One region of the Streptomyces sp. NPDC057638 genome, then DNA from elsewhere that is predicted to be linked to it. Evidence: riboswitches for the same ligand, from Rfam matches in the RefSeq annotation. Region 1 holds a riboswitch; each other region holds the start of a gene.

Region 1 (4,205 bases):
TCGCGCAGGGGATCCGGTCACCGGGCCCGCCGGTTCAGAGCGGCAGCAGGTCCGGGCGCTTCGCCGCCACGTGGTCGCCGGAGCTCTGGCCGCGCAGCCGTCGTCCGATCCACGGCGCCAGGTACTCCCGGGCCCAGTGGATGTCGTCGCGCCGTACTTCGAGGGTGCCGCGCGGCGGGAGCGGCGGCCAGGGCTGGTCGGGGTCGGCGGGCACGTCGAGGCCGAGCACCTGCGCGGCGCGCAGGGCGACCCGGGCGTGTCCCTCGGAGGAGAGGTGGAGCCGGTCGGAGTCCCAGGCCCGCCGGTCCTGGACCGAGCGCAGCGACCAGAGGTCGAGCACCGGGCAGTCATAGCGGTCGGCGATGGCCCGGACATGGGCGCTGTAGGTGGCGATCTTGCCGCGCAGATGGCGCAGGACCGGCACGCCCCGGGTGTCGAAGCCGGTCGTCACCATCACCGTGCCGACCGCCCCGGTCAGCTCGGCCACCGCGCGCTCGAAGCGTTCGGCCACGTCGTCGGGGTCGCTGCCGGGCCGGATGATGTCGTTGCCACCCGCACAGAACGACACCAGTTCGGGGGCGAGCTCCCTCGCCCGGGGAACCTGTTCCGCCACGATCTGGTCGAGGAGCCGTCCCCGGACCGCGAGATTGGCGTAACGGAAGGACTCCGCCGGTACGCGCTCGCTCAGCAGCACCGCGAAGCGGTCCGCCCATCCCACATAGGACCCGTCCGGGCCCGGGTCTCCGACGCCCTCGGTGAAACTGTCACCGATCGCCGCGTACGACCCGATTCCGCCCGTGCTCTCTGTTCTCGAATGGTCAGCCACCCACTCATCTTGTCCTTACAGGTGTGACCTACGCGACCGTAAGGAGGGGTTGACGGGTGGTGATCTATCCCACCGGTTCAGTTCGCGTGATGAGGAATAGACCGCGATCCCCATGGTCCGCCGGGGGCGGGCCATGGGGATCCAGGAGGGTCACCGCAGGACGCGGTGAGCCCGGGTGTCCACCACCGGGAAGGGGACGGCGGCGACCTTAGAGGGTCACGCCCTTCTGCTGGAGGTAGGCGACCGGGTCGATGTCGGAGCCGTACCCGGGGCCGGTGCGGACCTCCAGGTGGAGGTGGGGTCCGGTGGAGTTGCCGGTGGAACCGACGAGGCCGATCTCGTCGCCGCCGCTCACACCCTGCCCGGCGGAGACGGAGAGGGCGGAGAGATGGGCGTACTGGGAGTAGGTGCCGTCGGTGTGCTGGATGACGACCTCGTTGCCGTACGAACCGTTCCATCCGGCGGAGACGACGGTGCCCGGGCCGATGGAGCGTACGGGGGTGCCGCCGGCCGCGGAGAAGTCGACGCCGGTGTGGTAGCCGCTGGACCACATCGCGCCGGAGGCACGGTAGGCGGTGCTGACGGAGACCCCTTCCAGCGGGGTGGTGTAACCGCCGGAGGGCGTCACGGCGGAGGCCGGGGTGACCTCGGCCGGGGCGGCGGGCTCGGCGACAGCCTCGACACTGGTCTCGGCACTGGTCTCGGCCACCGGCTCGGCGGCGGGCTCGGTCCGCGCGCTCTGCTGCGGCGCCGCCTCGGCGGACTTCGCGCCGAGGGTGAGCGTGAGACCCGGGCGGATCAGCGAGGGGTCCGCGCCGACGGCGTCACGGTTGTCGGCGTAGAGCCGCTCCCAGCCGCCGTTCACCCCGTGCTCGGCGGCGATGGCGGACAGGCAGTCGCCCGCGACGACCTGATAGGTGACGGTCTCGGCGGACTTCTGCTTCGCGAACGCGACGCTCTCAGCGCTGGCACTGACACTGGCGCTCGGGGCGGCGAGCGGCTGTGCGGCCTGCGCACCGGTGGCGCCGATCAGCGGGAGCGCGAGGGCCGCGCCTCCCGTTCCGGCGATGGCGAATCGCCGGGTGATAACGCTGGTCCTGGTACGGCGGTGCTTACCCTTTCCGGGCATGGCGCTGTCCTCTCCGGCGCCTGCGAGGTGAGCTGTCGGGTTCGGGCTGGAGCTGCCCGGCCGCGCGGACGCGCGACTTCACCCCGAGCCGCCCGGATCTCTCCGGCCGGCGCTGTACCTGGGTCCCCCGCTCCTGCCACGCGTGGATGTCGACGGTGGGTCCGGGCGGCGGCAGGATTCGGCGGGCCGTCCGGATGGCCGTGACCGTAGACGAGCCACAAGGAACGGAACAAGCCGTTCCGACGTCTCCGCAAAGATCGATTTATTCGCAGTCGGGAAGATCCGATCACCCTGTGTGCACCGTCGCCGGTCAACTCCGGAACGGGGTCCGGAGTTGACGCCGCCCCAGTCAGCACGGACCGTCACCACTATGATCCCGGTCACCAGCGGTGCGCCATCTCCCGCCGAACCAGGGCAGGTAAGAGGTAATGCCGCATATCCGCTAGATACCGCTGAAATACCTGTGAATACCGATTAAATCGGTCAGGCTTGATGCGTACTGCCCCTCACTGACGGCGCAGCCGGACCACCGTGGCATCGAGGTCGCCGGTGAGGCCGGTGTCGAGCCCGTGGTGGAGCAGGACCGCGCCCCGGTGGACGGCCCCGGTGTCCTGACAGACATAGCCGGCCGCGGGGTCCAGGGCGCGCAGCCGCAGCCGGGGCGGGCGTTCGCCGTGGTGCTGGGCCTGGAGCCAGACCAGGACGGCGCTCTCCCCGTCCCGTACGTACTGCACCGCGCTCAGCCCGCCACCGGGCGGGCGCAGCCGGTACTGGGCGCCGTGCTGCACCAGCGGCCGGATCGCCTTGTACCGCTCCACCCAGTCACGGGCCTGGGTCAGCTCCTCCTCGCTCCAGGCGGTGAGGTCACCGCCGACCCCGAGCACCCCGGCCATCGCGCTGACGAAGCGGAACCGCAGCGAGCTGCGGCGGCCGTTGAGCTGGACGTTGGGGCTGTCGGTGACCCAGGCCGCCATCACCCGCGCGGGATGGAGCTGGCTGAAGCCGTGCTGGATGGCGAGCCGGTCCAGCGGATCGGTGTTGTCGGAGGTCCACACCTGGTCGGTACGGGAGAGGATGCCCAGGTCGATCCGGCCGCCGCCGCCCGAGCAGGACTCGAACGCCACCCCCGGGTGCGCCGCGCGCAACCGGTCCAGCAGGGCGTACAGCGCGCGGACATGGTCCACCCACAGGCGCTGCGGATACTCCTCGCCCGGCCAGCCCGGGTCCGTGAAGCAGCGGTTGAAGTCCCACTTCACATAGTCGACGGCGGCGCTGCGCAGCAGGGTGTCCAGAGAGTCCCAGAGGTACTCCTGGACATCGGGACGGGCGAGGTTGAGCACGAGCTGGTTGCGGAACTCGGTGCGGCGCCGGCCCGGGTGGTGCTGCACCCAGTCGGGGTGGGCCCGGTACAGCTCGCTGTCGGGGTTGACCATCTCCGGCTCGACCCAGATCCCGAACTCCATCCCGAGCGCGTGCACCTCGTCGGCGAGCGGCGCGAGCCCGCGCGGGAAACGCTCCGGGTTGGGTGTCCAGTCGCCGAGCCCGGCGCGGTCGCTGGTGCGGCGGCCGAACCAGGCGTCATCGACCACGAACAGCTCCACCCCGAGGGCCGCCGCGCGGGCGGCGAGCCGGCGCTGCCGCTCCTCGGTGATGTCGAACCCGGTCGCCTCCCATGAGTTGTAGAGGACGGGCCGCTCGCGGTCGGCGCCGGGGATGACATGGGCGAGCTGCCAGGCGTGCCAGGCGCGGCTGGCGCCGCCGAAGCCGCCGGGGCTCCACAGCCCGGCGAAGACGGGCGAGGTGTAGCTCTCCCCCGGCGCGAGCCGCAGCAGTCCGGAGTCATCGTGCCCGGCGCCCCCGGTGAGCTGGACCCGGCCGTCGGGCAGCCGCTGGACACAGAGCCGCCAGGAGCCGGACCAGCCGAGGGCGCAGCCGTAGACCTCGCCCCGCTCCTCGGTGGCGTCGCCCTCGTCGAGCGCGGCCCAGGGCAGGTGCTGGTGACCGGTGTGGCCCCGGCGGCTGCCGAACACGGTCTCGCCGGGCGGCAGCGGGGTGCGCGTCAGCCGGGACTCGGCGGCCCAGCGGCCGTGCGCCCCGCTCAGCCGCCAGCCGTCCCGTTCGGGCAGGGTCCAGACGGCGGAGTCGGCGCGCAGGAGTTCCAGTGCCGGGCCCCGGCCCTCATGGGTGAGGGTGATCCAGCGCTCGACGACATCGGAGTCCGGGTGCGTCCGGTAGTGCAGGGTCAGTCCC
Region 2 (4,205 bases), on a different contig from region 1:
CAGGCGCCCGCGTGGCGCCGGGCCACGATGAAGCCCTCGGACTCCAGCGTCCGCAGCGCCTCGCGCACGGGTACCCGCGAGACCCCGTACCTCCGGGCGAGCTGCTCCTCGGCGAGCCGCTCCCCGGGCCGGAACACCCTGGAGACGATGTCCTCGCGGATCGCCGTGCAGACCGAGTGCGGGGGAATACGCATGCCGAACCTCCGCCACATTCGCTGTAATCCGCGTAAACCGCGGCCGATTGGCCTCTCCCGGTCGACTCTATGCCAGCGGACGGCTTTTTCCGACGGCCCATCGCATTCCAGGGATCCCTTTTGGCCAGCCCCTTACGAAGGACTTACCCGGCGCTTCCCTCCACCCCGGGCCGGATCTCCTCGCGCCGAAACGGCAGCACGCGGGACACGACCGCGCCCCGACACCTCCGGCGGCTCGCGGAAGGTGTCGGGGCGCGGTGGTCGCGGTCTCCCGGCGGGCCCGGCCCACCGACAGAGGTAGAGACCAATGACTGAACGGCCGATGGCCGGACGGGAAGACAGCCGGACGGGAAGACGACGGGGCGGGAGGACGGCCGGGCGGTCAGGCGGTCGCGCGGCACGACGATCGGGCGGCGCGACAGCCGGGCACAACAAACCCCATCGACAGCACCGGAACGCCGGAACGCCGAACCGTCCAGGGCCAGCGGAACCACCCCACGGCCGACCCGCCCGCACCGAGGCTCAGCGGGTCAGCCCGTCGGACGAGGGGCCGACGGGGGGCGGATGAGGATCAGATACCGACGCCGTGGGCCCGCAGATACGCCACGGGGTCCACATCCGACCCGTACTCGGCACTGGAACGGGCCTCGAAGTGGAGGTGGGGACCGGTCGAGTTGCCGGTGGAGCCCGCGAAGCCGATGCGGTCGCCCGCGGCCACGGTCTGGCCGACACTGACGGTGGTCGCCGCCAGATGGCCGTACTGGGTGTAGGAGCCATCGCTCATCCGCAGGACGACATTGACCCCGTACGCGCCGCCCCAGCCCGCCTCGACGACGGTGCCCGCCCCGACCGCCATCACGGAGGCACCGTGGGCGGCGTGGAAGTCGATACCGGAGTGGCTGCCGGAGGACCAGCGGGCGCCCCCGGTGCGATAGGCGGTGGAGACATACGAGTCGGCCACGGGCATCCGGTAGGCGAGCCGCTTGCGCTCGGCCTCACGCGCGGCACGCTCACGGGCCTCACGGATCTCCTGGGCGCGCTCCTCGGCCTGGCGGCGGGCCTCCTCCGCGCGGGCGGCGGCCTCGGCGGCCTCCTGGCGCTGCGCGGCGGCCTGGTCGGCGACCTGGTCCGCGACGGTCTGGGAAGCGAGGATCTCCTCGGTCATCACGTCCTCGGTGATGATCCGGGTGGTGCCGGTGTCCTCCATGCTCGGCCCGTCGGAGCCGGTGGCGAAGGCCGGAGTGGCCAGGGAGGAGACAACACCGGTGGTGGCCAGGGTGGCGACACCGGCGACATGGGCGCTGGTGCGCGAGACGCGGCCGGGGGCACGGTGTTTCCCGGTGGGGCGGGCGAACGCCATGGAACGGATGTTCCTTTCCTTCCGTCTCGCCTACCGGGTTAGCTGACGGGTTCGGAGCGGGAGGTCTCCTACGGACCCCCTCCGCATGGGCGAAGGCGGCCGATTCACCCCAGGGGACTGTGGGTCCCCGGCTCCCCAGGCTCACGCCCGACGGGGACTCGGCGATGGCTGTCCGTTGCCACGAGTGTGGCGACTGACGGGCGAACAGCCGGACCGACGCTAAGGGCGCGGAGTTTCGATCACCAAACAGACAGCCGTTTTTGTTGCCCATGCCACAGGGCAGAAGACCCGCTACCGGATAACTCACCATCAAAAACGGACAAACGCTCATCAAAATGGGGAACCCCGACGTCGAACGAGGTCGGGGTTCCCCACTGACCCGGGATCAGCCGGTGACGACGGTCACCTCGCCGATGCCCAGCGCCCGTACCGGCTCCGCGATCTGCGACGCGTCGCCGACCAGCACGGTCACCAGCCGGTCCACCGGGAAGGCGCTGACGGTCGCCGCCGTCGCCTCCACGGTCCCCGCCTCGGCGAGCATCCGGTAGAGCGTCGCCTGGTAGTCGTCCGGCAGATTCTGCTCGACCTGGTCGGCCAGGGTGGCCGCGACCGCCGCCGCCGTCTCGTACTTCAGCGGCGCCACGCCCACCAGGTTCTGCACGGCGACATCGCGCTCCGCGTCGGTCAGCCCCTCGGCGGCCAGCGTGCGCAGCACCGTCCAGAGGTCCTCCAGCGCGGGACCGGTGTTCGGCGTGTCCACCGAGCCGCTGATGCCGAGGAGCGCGATGCCGTCCCCGTCCGGCCCGGAGAGCAGCGAGTGGCCGAAGGCGCGGACACCGTAGGTGTAGCCCTTCTCCTCCCGCAGCACCCGGTCGAGGCGGGAGGTCAGGGTGCCGCCCAGGCAGTAGGTGCCGAGCACCTGCGCCGCCCAGACCCGGTCGTGCCGGTCGGCGCCGACCCGGCCGATGAGGATGGCGGTCTGCACCGCGCCGGGCCGGTCCACGATGACGACCCGGCCGGTGTCGTCCGAGGAGACCGCGGTGGCGGTGGAACGCTCGGCGGTGTCACCGGTCCAGTCCCCGAGGGTCTCGGCGAGCACGGCGTCGAGGTCGACCCCGGTCAGATCGCCGACGATGACCGCGGTCGCGGTGGCGGGCCGGACATGGGTCTCGAAGAAGGCGCGGACGGCGGCGGAGTCGATCCTGGAGACCGTCTCCTCCGTGCCCTGACGGGGGCGGGAGATCCTCAGAGTGGCCGGGAACAGCTCCTTGTAGAGCTCCTTGGCGCCGCGCCGGGACGGGTTGGCCATCTCGTGCGGGATCTCGTCGAGCCGGTTGCGCACCAGCCGCTCGATCTCGCCGTCGAGGAAGGCGGGCGCCCGCAGCGCCTCGGCGACCAGTCCGAGCGCCTTGGGCAGCCGGGAGACGGGGACCTCGAGCGAGACCCGGACGCCGGGGTGGTCGGCGTGCGCCTCCAGGGTGGCGCCGCAGCGCTCCAGCTCGGCGGCGAACTCCTCGGCCGACCGCTTGTCGGTCCCCTCGGAGAGGGCGCGCGCCATGATGGTCGCGATGCCGTCGAGCCCCTCGGGCTCGGCGTTCAGCGGGGCGTCGAGGATCAGCTCGACGGCCACGACCTGCTGCCCGGGGCGGTGGCAGCGCAGCACGGTCAGGCCATTGCCCAGCGTGCCGCGCTCGGGGGCGGGGAACGCCCAGGGCTTGGCCTCGCCCGCCGTCGGCTGCGGGTGGAACTCCATGGTGGTCAACGGCTCGGCGGCGTCGCTCACTGCTGCGGCCCTTCTTCCTTGAGGGTGTCCTCGTCGCTCTGTTCGGCGGAATCGGCGGAGGCGTCGGTGTCAGCCGACTCGGCTGAGGCGGCTGACTCGGCGGCCAGCGGCTCGTACACCAGCACCGCGCGGTTGTCCGGGCGCAGCCGGGCCTGGGCGATGGCCTGGACCTCCTCGGCGGTGATGGACAGCACGCGGTCCACGGCGGTCAGCGCGAGCTGCGGGTCGCCGAAGAGCACCGCGTAGCGGCAGAGCTCGTCGGCGCGGCCCGCGACCGTGCCGAGGCGGTCCAGCCACTCCCGCTCCAGCTGGGCCTGGGCGCGCTCCATCTCCTCGGCCGTGGGGCCGTCCGCCGCGAAGCGGGCCAGCTCCTCGTCGACGGCGGCCTCGATCTCGGGGATCTCGACCCCGGCGGAGGTCTTCACGTCCAGCCAGCCCAGGGACGGCGCCCCGGCGAGCCGCAGCAGCCCGAAGCCCGCGCCGACGGCGCTCTGGTCGCGGCGCACCAGCCGGTTGTGCAGCCGTGAGGACTCCCCGCCGCCGAGCACGGTGAGCGCCAGGTCGGCGGCGTCGCACGCGCGGGTGCCGTCGTGCGGCAGCCGGTAGGCGGCCATCAGCGCGCGGGAGGGCACCTCCTCGGTGACGACCTCGCGCACCTGCTCCCCGATGACGTCCGGCAGCGAGCCGTCGCGCGGCGGCAGCTTGCCGTCGTGGGAGGGGATGGAGCCGAAGTACTTCTCGATCCAGGCGAGGGTCCGCTCGGGGTCGATGTCGCCGACGACCGACAGCACCGCGTTGTTCGGCGCGTAGTAGGTACGGAAGAAGGCGCGCGCGTCCTCCAGGGTCGCCGCGTCCAGGTCGGCCATCG
Region 3 (4,205 bases), on a different contig from region 1:
CCGCTGGATCGCCACGGCCACCGCCGACCCCACGAGCGCGGACACGCTCGGCGCGACCGTGATAGCCCCGGTGGTGGAGGAGAGCGCGAAGGCCGCCGCGATCCTGCTGCTCTTCCTCTTCCGCCGCCGGGAGTTCACGGGACTCGTCGACGGGGTGGTGATAGCGGGGTGCACCGCGACCGGGTTCGCCTTCACCGAGAACATCCTCTATCTCGGCAACGCCTTCGGCGAGGACCAGGACCTGGGGTCGTCGGTGCTCGGTTCGGTGACGGTGGCGACCTTCTTCGTCCGGGTCGTCATGTCGCCCTTCGCCCATCCCCTCTTCACCGTCTTCACCGGCATCGGCTTCGGCATCGCGGCGGTCGCCGCCCGGCACCAGCGGGTGCGGCGGCTCGCGCCACCCCTGCTGGGGCTGGTGCTGGCGATGGGGATCCACGCGCTGTGGAACGCCTCGGCATCGCTCCTCGGGCCGTGGGGGTTCTATGTCGTGTACGGGGTGTTCATGGTGCCCGTCTTCGCGCTGCTGACCTGGCTCTCCATCTGGTCCCGGCAGAAGGCGCTGGCCACGGTGGGGGCGGAGCTGCCCGCCTACGCGGCGGCGGGCTGGCTCGGCCGGGCCGAGCCGTCCGCGCTCTCCTCGATGAAGGCGCGGACCGTGGCCCGGGACTTCGCCCGGCACCACCACGGCCCCAGCGGGACGCACGCGCTCAGTGAGTACCAGCGCTTCGCGACCTCGCTGGCGTCGCTGCGCCACCGGGCGCGGCGCGGGGTGGTGGAGCCCGACTTCGTGGCACGTGAGCAGGAGCTGCTGCACCACATGTGGGAGCTGAAGGCGATAGCGGGCCCGGCCCTGACCCATGCCGCGCGGACGACCGGCCGGGCGTGGACACCGCCGCCGTACCGGGATTACGAGGGGTACAACCCGTACCGGGACGGCGGCGGGGCGGTGGGAAGCCGACGGCCCTGACGTCGGGGGAGGCGTCAGGGCCGCGGCCGCTGGGAAGGGCATCAGGCCCATAGTGGTACTGAGGCCCGTGGTGTGGCTGAGGCCCCGTGGGGATACGGACGCGACCGGGGGTCATCGCGGCGGCGGCCCCGGGTGGGGCCGCGGCGCGGGACGCCCCACCGGGGGCGACAGGATCAGGGAGTGAGGCCCTTGTCCCGGAGCCAGGACATGGGGTTGAGGGCGGAACCGCCGGGCGTGTGGATCTCCAGGTGGAGGTGGTCACCCGTGACGTTTCCGGTGGCGCCGACACGGCCGATGGTCTGGCCGGGGGCGACCTTCTGGCCCGGACTCGCGTTCATGGAGGACAGATGGGCGTACCAGACCTCGGTGCCATCGTTGAGCTCCAGCACGATCCGGTAGCCGTAGGCCCCGGACCAGCCCGCCGACTTGATCGTGCCGCTGCCGACGGCCTTGATCGGCGTACCGGCCGGCGCGGCGAAGTCGAGGCCGGTGTGCTGACCGGAGGACCACATGGCGCCGGACTGGCCGTAGGTGGAGGTGATGCGGTAGTTGGAGGTGGGGAGCGAGAAGCTCTTCGCCAGCTTGGCGATCCGCTCGGCCTCGGCCTTCTTACGGGCCTCCGCCTCCGCCTTCTTCTTCGCGGCCTCGGCCTTCTTACGGGCCTCCGCCTCCGCCTTCTTCGCGTCGGCGGCGGCCTTGGCCGCGGCGGCGCGCTCGGCGGCGGCCCTCGCCTCGGCCTCGGCGGCGGCCTGCTGCTGCTCGACCTGCTGGAGGATCCGGGAACGCAGGGCCTCACCCGCGTCGGAGCTCTCCTCGCCCGCCTCCGCGCCGGCCAGTCCCATCGCCGCGTAGGAGGCGTTCTCGCCGCCGGAGGTCTCCTCGCCCTGGTCCCCGTCGGACATGAAGGCCCCGGGGTCGGGAAGGTTGTCCGTGAGGGCGTCCGGGAGGGAGATCGAGATGGCGGGCTTGTTCTGCGCGGTGGCGATGCCACCGGCACCGACCGCGGCGATCACACCGACGCCGAGCACCGTGGAGCTGCGGGCGAAGCCGCCGCGCTGCTTGATGACCCGCTGCCGGTGACGCCCGCGCACCGGGACCGTCTCGGCACTCGGGTTCCACTCGCCGGTCGAACGCGCCGCACCGTTCTCACTGAAGACTCCGGGCGCGAAAGGCGCTTCCGGGGCAGGACTGTTGGACGCCACTGAGGCGCACTCCTTTCCTTCCTTCTCGCCTACCGGGTTAGCTGACGGGTTCGGAGCAGGAAGGTCTCCTACGGTCCCCTCCGCATGCCGGGGCATGACGAAGAAGGACCGATTCACCCCAAGTGGTGGTTCCCCGGTTCCCTGACGGGATTCGGCGCGTGAGCACGGCGCCGTCCTGACGACGGCTGGGACGACCGCGCTGCGTTATCGAACGTTAATAGACGTGAGGACTAGATTCCAAGCTGTTCTCGTTGATCCCTCATGGCTTTACCGAGATCCAAAACGGACACAAGCGGTCGGATTCGGGCGACTTGATGCCGCGTCGGCCAACATCACACTTCTGACAGTTCGTCAAATGTTATGCGGAGTGCTGCGCCCCCGTTACAGAGCGTACGAATACCTCTTCCGCGTCGATCCCGAGCACTCAACCGACTCGGTCCCGGCGCCGCCCTGGGTCCGCCGCTCCGACCCCTGAGGCCTCTCCGGCCTCTGAGGCTTCTCCGGCCCCTGGGGCTTTCGCTGGCCCCTGATGTTTTCCCTGAGCCCTGGCGCTTCCCTGACTTCTCAGCTTCCTCTGACCCCTGAGGCTTCCCCGGCTTCCCTGGCTTCCCTGGCTTCCCTGGCTTCCCCGGCCTCCGCGGCCTCCGCGCCCTCTCCGGCCGACCGGTGGGGGCTCGTCACCGCCAGCAGCGCCATATCGTCCGTGGCGCCGCCCCCGGTATGGCGGCGGACATCGTCGATCAGACCGTCCAGCAGCTCACCCGGCCCCGGGAAGACCCGACCGGCCAGCCGGGTGACGGGATCGTAGAAGTCTCCCCGGGCGTCCCGCGCCTCGGAGAGACCATCGGTGTAGAAGAGCAGCGTGGCACCCCGGGGCAGCCGGTACTCGTCCACCCGGTCCGGCTCCGGCCAGAGTTCCGCCATCCCCAGCGGAAGCGCGGGTTCCGAGGGTTCCAGCACATCGAGCCGCCCATCGGGGTGGAGCAGCAGCGGATCGGGATGCCCCCGGTTGACCAGCCGTACGACACCGTTGCCCGGCGACACCTGCGCGAGGACCGCGGTGGTGAACGCCTCGAAGACATCCGGCGGCGGGCGCCGCCGTGCCTCACGGACCAGGGCGCTCTCCAGCCGGCGGGTGACGCCCTCCAGGGCGCTCTCCCGGTCGGCCGCCTCCCGGAAGGCGCCGATCGCGACCGCGACCGCCTCGACGGCCCCGAGTCCCTTGCCCCGGACGTCGCCGACGACCAGCCGGACCCCGTACGGGGTGTCCTGGACGGCGAAGAGATCCCCGCCGATGAAGGCGTCCGCCAGCGCCGCCTCATAGCGCGCGGCGATCCGGAGCCCGCCGATCCGCTCGGCGGGGGTCGGCACCACGGCCCGCTGGGCCGCCTCGGCGATGGTCCGCGCGGACGCCAGCCGCTCATCGCCCCGCCGGATGACCCGGCCGATCAGCAGCGCCAGGCCGGAGACCGTCACCACGGTGATCAGCTCGGTGACGGCCTGCGGCCGGAGCGTGATGTCGTTGACGTAGTGCAGCAGGAAGACGGTCACCGTCACCGCGACCCCGATCAGCAGCGTGCCGATCCACGGGTAGAACGGCGCCGCGATCAACGGGGCGGCCGTCAGTATCGGGACGGCGGTGAACCGGGGCGGGGTCGCCAGATCGAAGATCACCCCACAGATGATCATCAGCACGGGAAGGGCGCGCACAAAGCGGCGGGAGCGGGAGCCTCCGGGCCGCTCGTCCTCCTGCTTTCGCCGTGCGAGGTACATAGTGCCTTTGTACGGCGTGGAGGTGGGGGTTCGCCTCAGGAAGGGGCGGGCGGCCTTGCCGCCCCGCCGGACCCCGGGGCGCGTGTCGTATGCCGGGCGGGGCTGGGGCACGGGGGCGCCTGCCCGGCCGAGGGGTGGTTTCCGTGCGCCGCCCCGCCTCCATCGCCCCGGAGCCGACGGTCCACACGGAGGTGGGCAGGGGGGTGGGCACGGGACCGGCGCCATGGGAAGAAGGCGAAAGCACTGTGGCCCGGCCTCGTGAA
Region 4 (4,205 bases), on a different contig from region 1:
CCGCGTAGACCGCGGCGTCGTCGAGGATCTCCTCGATACGCAGCAGCTGGTTGTACTTCGCGACGCGCTCGGAACGGGCCGGGGCGCCGGTCTTGATCTGGCCGCAGTTGGTTGCGACGGCGAGGTCGGCGATGGTGACGTCCTCGGTCTCACCGGAGCGGTGGGACATCATGCACTTGAAGCCGCTGCGCTGGGCCAGCTCGACGGCGTCCAGGGTCTCGGTCAGCGAACCGATCTGGTTGACCTTGACCAGCAGGGCGTTGGCGGAACCCTCGTCGATGCCCCGGGCCAGCCGCTCCGGGTTGGTGACGAAGAGGTCGTCGCCGACCAGCTGGACCTTGGCGCCGAGCTTGTCGGTGATGGCCTTCCAGCCCGCCCAGTCGTCCTCGAACAGCGGGTCCTCGATGGAGACCAGCGGGTACGCCTCGACCAGCTCGGCGTAGTACTCGATCATGTCGGCGGCCGAGCGGGCCTTGCCCTCGAAGGTGTAGACGCCGTCCTTGTAGAACTCGGACGCGGCGACGTCCAGGGCGAGCGCGATGTCCTTGCCCGGGGCGTAGCCGGCCTCCTTGACGGCCTCCAGGATCAGGTCCAGGGCGGCACGGTTGGAGTCGAGGTTCGGCGCGAAACCGCCCTCGTCGCCGAGGCCGGTGGACAGGCCCTTCTGCTTCAGGACCTTCTTGAGGGTGTGGTACACCTCGGTGCCCCAGCGGAGCGCCTCGGAGAACGACTCGGCCCCGATGGGCGCGATCATGAACTCCTGGATGTCGACGTTGGAGTCCGCGTGGGAACCACCGTTGAGGATGTTCATCATCGGCACGGGCAGCAGGTGCGCGTTCGGACCGCCGAGGTAGCGGAACAGCGGCAGGTCGCTGGCCTCGGAGGCGGCGTGCGCCACCGCGAGGGAGACACCGAGGATGGCGTTGGCGCCGAGCGAGGACTTGTCCGGCGTGGCGTCCAGGTCGAACATCGCCTGGTCGATCAGGCGCTGCTCGGTGGCGTCATAGCCGACCAGCTCCGGGCCGATCTGCTCGATGACGGCGAGGACGGCCTTCTCCACGCCCTTGCCGTGGTAACGGTTCTGGTCACCGTCGCGAAGCTCCAGGGCCTCGAACGCACCGGTGGAGGCGCCGGACGGAACGGCAGCACGACCGGTGCTCCCGTCGTCGAGGCCAACCTCGACCTCGACCGTGGGGTTGCCTCGGGAGTCCAGGATTTCCCGGGCTACGACGACGTCGATGGACGGCACGAGCATCTCCTTCTGGGATGTGACGCGTGGCGATGAGGGTCTCTATGGCTTGCGGCAAGAGCCTAACCGGCGAGGGGGGTGGTCTGGCCGGTTGCCCGCCCGCTGGGACGAAAAAGGGCATGAAGCCCAGCTCCATGGGACGAATCACCCTAATCCCTACCGCCGGGTAACCGCCGCCCGGGGGTACCGGGCGCCGCCCGGGGGTGGGCACGGCTTCCGCCCGGGGCGATGGGGGTCTCGCCGGGCGGAACGGCCCGCCCACAACGGCGTGGCCCCGCCCGGGGTGGGGCGGGGCCACGGCGCGCTGGTGCGGGCTCAGCTCCTGTCCGGGCGGACAGGACCTAGCTCAGGTGGAGAAGCTGGCCCGGGTAGATGACATCGGCGTCCTTCACGATGTCCTCGTTGAGCGAGAAGACCTTCTCCCAGCCCCCCGCGACCTTCTCGGCCTCGGCGATCTTGCTGAGGGTGTCGCCCTCCTTGACCTCGTACTCGCCGTCGCCCTTGAGGAAGGTCACGCCCTCGGGCGTGGTCGCCGTGGCGGCGGGCGCCTCGGTGCGCTCGGCGGACCGGCTGGCCGGGGCCTCCTCGGCGCGCTTCTCGGTGCGCTCCTGCGCCGGGGCCTCGGCGGCCTGCTGCTGCTGCTCGGCGGGGGCCTCGGCGGCGCCGCCGTCGTAGGAGGCGCTGGACAGGCCGACACCACAGCTCGGCCAGGCGCCCTTGCCCTGGCCCGCGAGGACCTTCTCGGCGATCTCGATCTGCTGGGCCTTGCTCGCCTGGTCGGCAGTGGAGGCGTAGGCCGTGCCGCCGTAGGCGGCCCAGGTGGAGGCGGAGAACTGGAGGCCGCCGTAGTAGCCGTTGCCGGTGTTGATGGACCAGTTGCCGCCGGACTCGCACTGGGCGACGGCGTCCCACTCAGAGGCGGTGGCGGCCGAGGCGGTGGTGGCGCCGACGAGCGGCGCGGCGATGGCGGCACCGGTGAGACCGGCGAACGCGACGAAACGGGTGGCCTTGGCGGCGCGACGGTGCTTGCCCTTGCCGGAGAACAGCATGGTTCGACTCCTCACCGACGCCTGCGAGGTGAGCTGTCGGGTTCGGACCAAGTGAGTTGTCCGGCCGCGCTGTCGCGCGACTTCACCCCAAGCCGGTGTGTCGGCCGTCGCTGGGCGACGGCCGGGACCGGCACTTACCTGGGTCCCCCGCTCCTGCCTTCGGCGCTGTACGCGACGAGATCCCCCCGACCGACGGCAGGATTCGGCGTGACGGTCGACGGTGCCCGCGGTGGCGAGCGGTCAGACCTTAAGCACAGCCCTCCCCGATGCCCAAGGAAGGACATCGGGGAGAAATCGCCCATCTCGCCGCTCCGCTTGGCCGCGTTTCCGCAGGTCGGGAGCGGAATCGCCAATTCCGGATCGAAGTCGGCCCCGAACGGGCCGAAGAGATGCTTATCTCACTTCTACATAACCGGACAAAGAGCGGCGAATCGAACGGGAATCGCGTGCGAACTCCCGCTAGGAGACGCTGAGATCGAGCTTCTGGCCCGGGTGGATCAGATCGGGATCGTCCCCGACGACCTTCTTGTTCTTCTCGTAGAGGGTGACCCACCCGCCGTCGGCTCCCTCGCGCTCGGCGATGCCCCAGAGGCTGTCGCCGGAGCGGACGGTGTACGAGGACGGCGAGACCTTCCCGCCCGGCGCGGCGCCCTCGGCGCCCTCCGTACCGCCACCGACCCCACCGGGCGCGCCGTCACGGGCACCGCCCCCGCCACGGGAGGCATGCCCGGCGTCGGCCGCGCGGTCGTCGACACCGCTCGTGCTGTCTGTGCCGTCTGCGCCGTCCGTGCCCTCCGCCGGAGTGCCCGTCCCGGCCTCCGGCGCGGTGGCGGACGGGTCCGGGGTGGCGCCCTCGGGCGTCGTCCCCTCGGGGGCGGGCTGACCGCGGTGCTTGCCGGTCCCGGCGGCCGGGTCGCGGTCCGCGCCGCTTCCGACACCCTGGGTGGGAGCGGTGGAGGGGGCCGGGCTCTGGGACTCCGTACGCGCGGGAGAGGGGGAAGCGGGAGAAGAGGAGGGGGACTCCTCCCCCTTCTTCTCCTTCTCCTTCTTCACGTCGGCCCCGACACTCTTGTCGGCCTTGTCCGTACTTTCGGCCTTATCGGCCTTACTGTCCTGGTCACCCGTGCCGGTGCCGCCGGTCGCGGGCTTCTCGGCCCCGTCCGGCGTGCCGGTCTTCCCGGACTCACCCGGCAGCGGCAGACCGGCGATCTTCGCGCAGGCCGCCCACGCCTCGGCGCCACGGGCCGCGAGGACCTTCTCGGCGACGGCTATCTGCTGCGAGCGGCTGGCCAGGTCGGCGCGCGAGGCGTACTGGTCGCCGCCGAACTCCTCCCAGGTCTTCTGGGAGAGCTGGAGCCCGCCGTAGTAGCCGTTACCGGTGTCCGCGCTCCACAGCCCCCCGCTCTCGCACTCGGCGACGCGGTCCCACGTGGTGGACTCCGCCGCCGTCGCCGACCCGGCGCCCAGCAGGGGGAGCGCGATGGCGGAACCGGTCACCCCCGCCGCGACGACGAGGGCGGGCACTTGTCGGGGTCGGCGATGCCGGCCATTCCCGGAGAGCATCTGGTTGCCTTTCGCGAGACTGCTGAGACGGCGATGAAGGTAGCGGCAGTCGAACGGATGTCACAAGGCGATGCAGCGGAGATCACGTCAATGTCACAGATATGACATCGCGTCAGCTCAGAGGGTCACGGCGACCGGGAGCGGCCCGGCTACGGAAGGACCCACTCCCCTTCCACACCCTGATTTCCCGGGCGTTCACCGCTCCCCGGCGGCCGTCCCGTACCGACGCTCCGAGGGGTACGGGAGGTTACGGCGCCGCCCTGTCCGGGGGTTCTCCGGGCGCCTCGGGTGTGGCCGACACCACGCGCGGCTCCTGCGGACGGAGCGTCAGGGCCGCTCCGGAC

The links. Region 1 has a riboswitch for cyclic di-AMP ahead of ACFVIM_RS03340 (peptidoglycan DD-metalloendopeptidase family protein). Riboswitches for the same ligand answer to the same signal wherever they lie in the genome.
Region 2: linked by a shared signal. The riboswitch ahead of ACFVIM_RS14285 (M23 family metallopeptidase) and the one ahead of ACFVIM_RS03340 (peptidoglycan DD-metalloendopeptidase family protein) in region 1 are both predicted to bind cyclic di-AMP.
Region 3: linked by a shared signal. The riboswitch ahead of ACFVIM_RS13190 (M23 family metallopeptidase) and the one ahead of ACFVIM_RS03340 (peptidoglycan DD-metalloendopeptidase family protein) in region 1 are both predicted to bind cyclic di-AMP.
Region 4: linked by a shared signal. The riboswitch ahead of ACFVIM_RS20055 (transglycosylase family protein) and the one ahead of ACFVIM_RS03340 (peptidoglycan DD-metalloendopeptidase family protein) in region 1 are both predicted to bind cyclic di-AMP.

What each region holds. Positions count from the first base shown of each region.
Region 1 covers NZ_JBHVHF010000012.1:53,197-57,401, forward strand. The annotation lists gene ACFVIM_RS03335 (SGNH/GDSL hydrolase family protein) at 35-826, opposite strand; gene ACFVIM_RS03340 (peptidoglycan DD-metalloendopeptidase family protein) at 1,035-1,955, opposite strand; cyclic di-AMP (ydaO/yuaA leader) riboswitch at 1,960-2,120, opposite strand; gene ACFVIM_RS03345 (alpha-galactosidase) at 2,462-4,205, opposite strand, start outside.
Region 2 covers NZ_JBHVHF010000081.1:22,592-26,796, reverse strand. The annotation lists partial or broken gene ACFVIM_RS14290 (GntR family transcriptional regulator) at 1-194, opposite strand, end outside; gene ACFVIM_RS14285 (M23 family metallopeptidase) at 766-1,554, opposite strand; cyclic di-AMP (ydaO/yuaA leader) riboswitch at 1,567-1,728, opposite strand; gene ACFVIM_RS14280 (M16 family metallopeptidase) at 1,940-3,307, opposite strand; gene ACFVIM_RS14275 (M16 family metallopeptidase) at 3,334-4,205, opposite strand, start outside.
Region 3 covers NZ_JBHVHF010000072.1:18,673-22,877, forward strand. The annotation lists gene ACFVIM_RS13185 (PrsW family intramembrane metalloprotease) at 1-967, shown strand, start outside; gene ACFVIM_RS13190 (M23 family metallopeptidase) at 1,141-2,169, opposite strand; cyclic di-AMP (ydaO/yuaA leader) riboswitch at 2,181-2,336, opposite strand; gene ACFVIM_RS13195 (PP2C family protein-serine/threonine phosphatase) at 2,734-3,942, opposite strand.
Region 4 covers NZ_JBHVHF010000145.1:9,044-13,248, reverse strand. The annotation lists gene eno (phosphopyruvate hydratase) at 1-1,255, opposite strand, end outside; gene ACFVIM_RS20055 (transglycosylase family protein) at 1,591-2,298, opposite strand; cyclic di-AMP (ydaO/yuaA leader) riboswitch at 2,302-2,473, opposite strand; gene ACFVIM_RS20050 (transglycosylase family protein) at 2,758-3,822, opposite strand.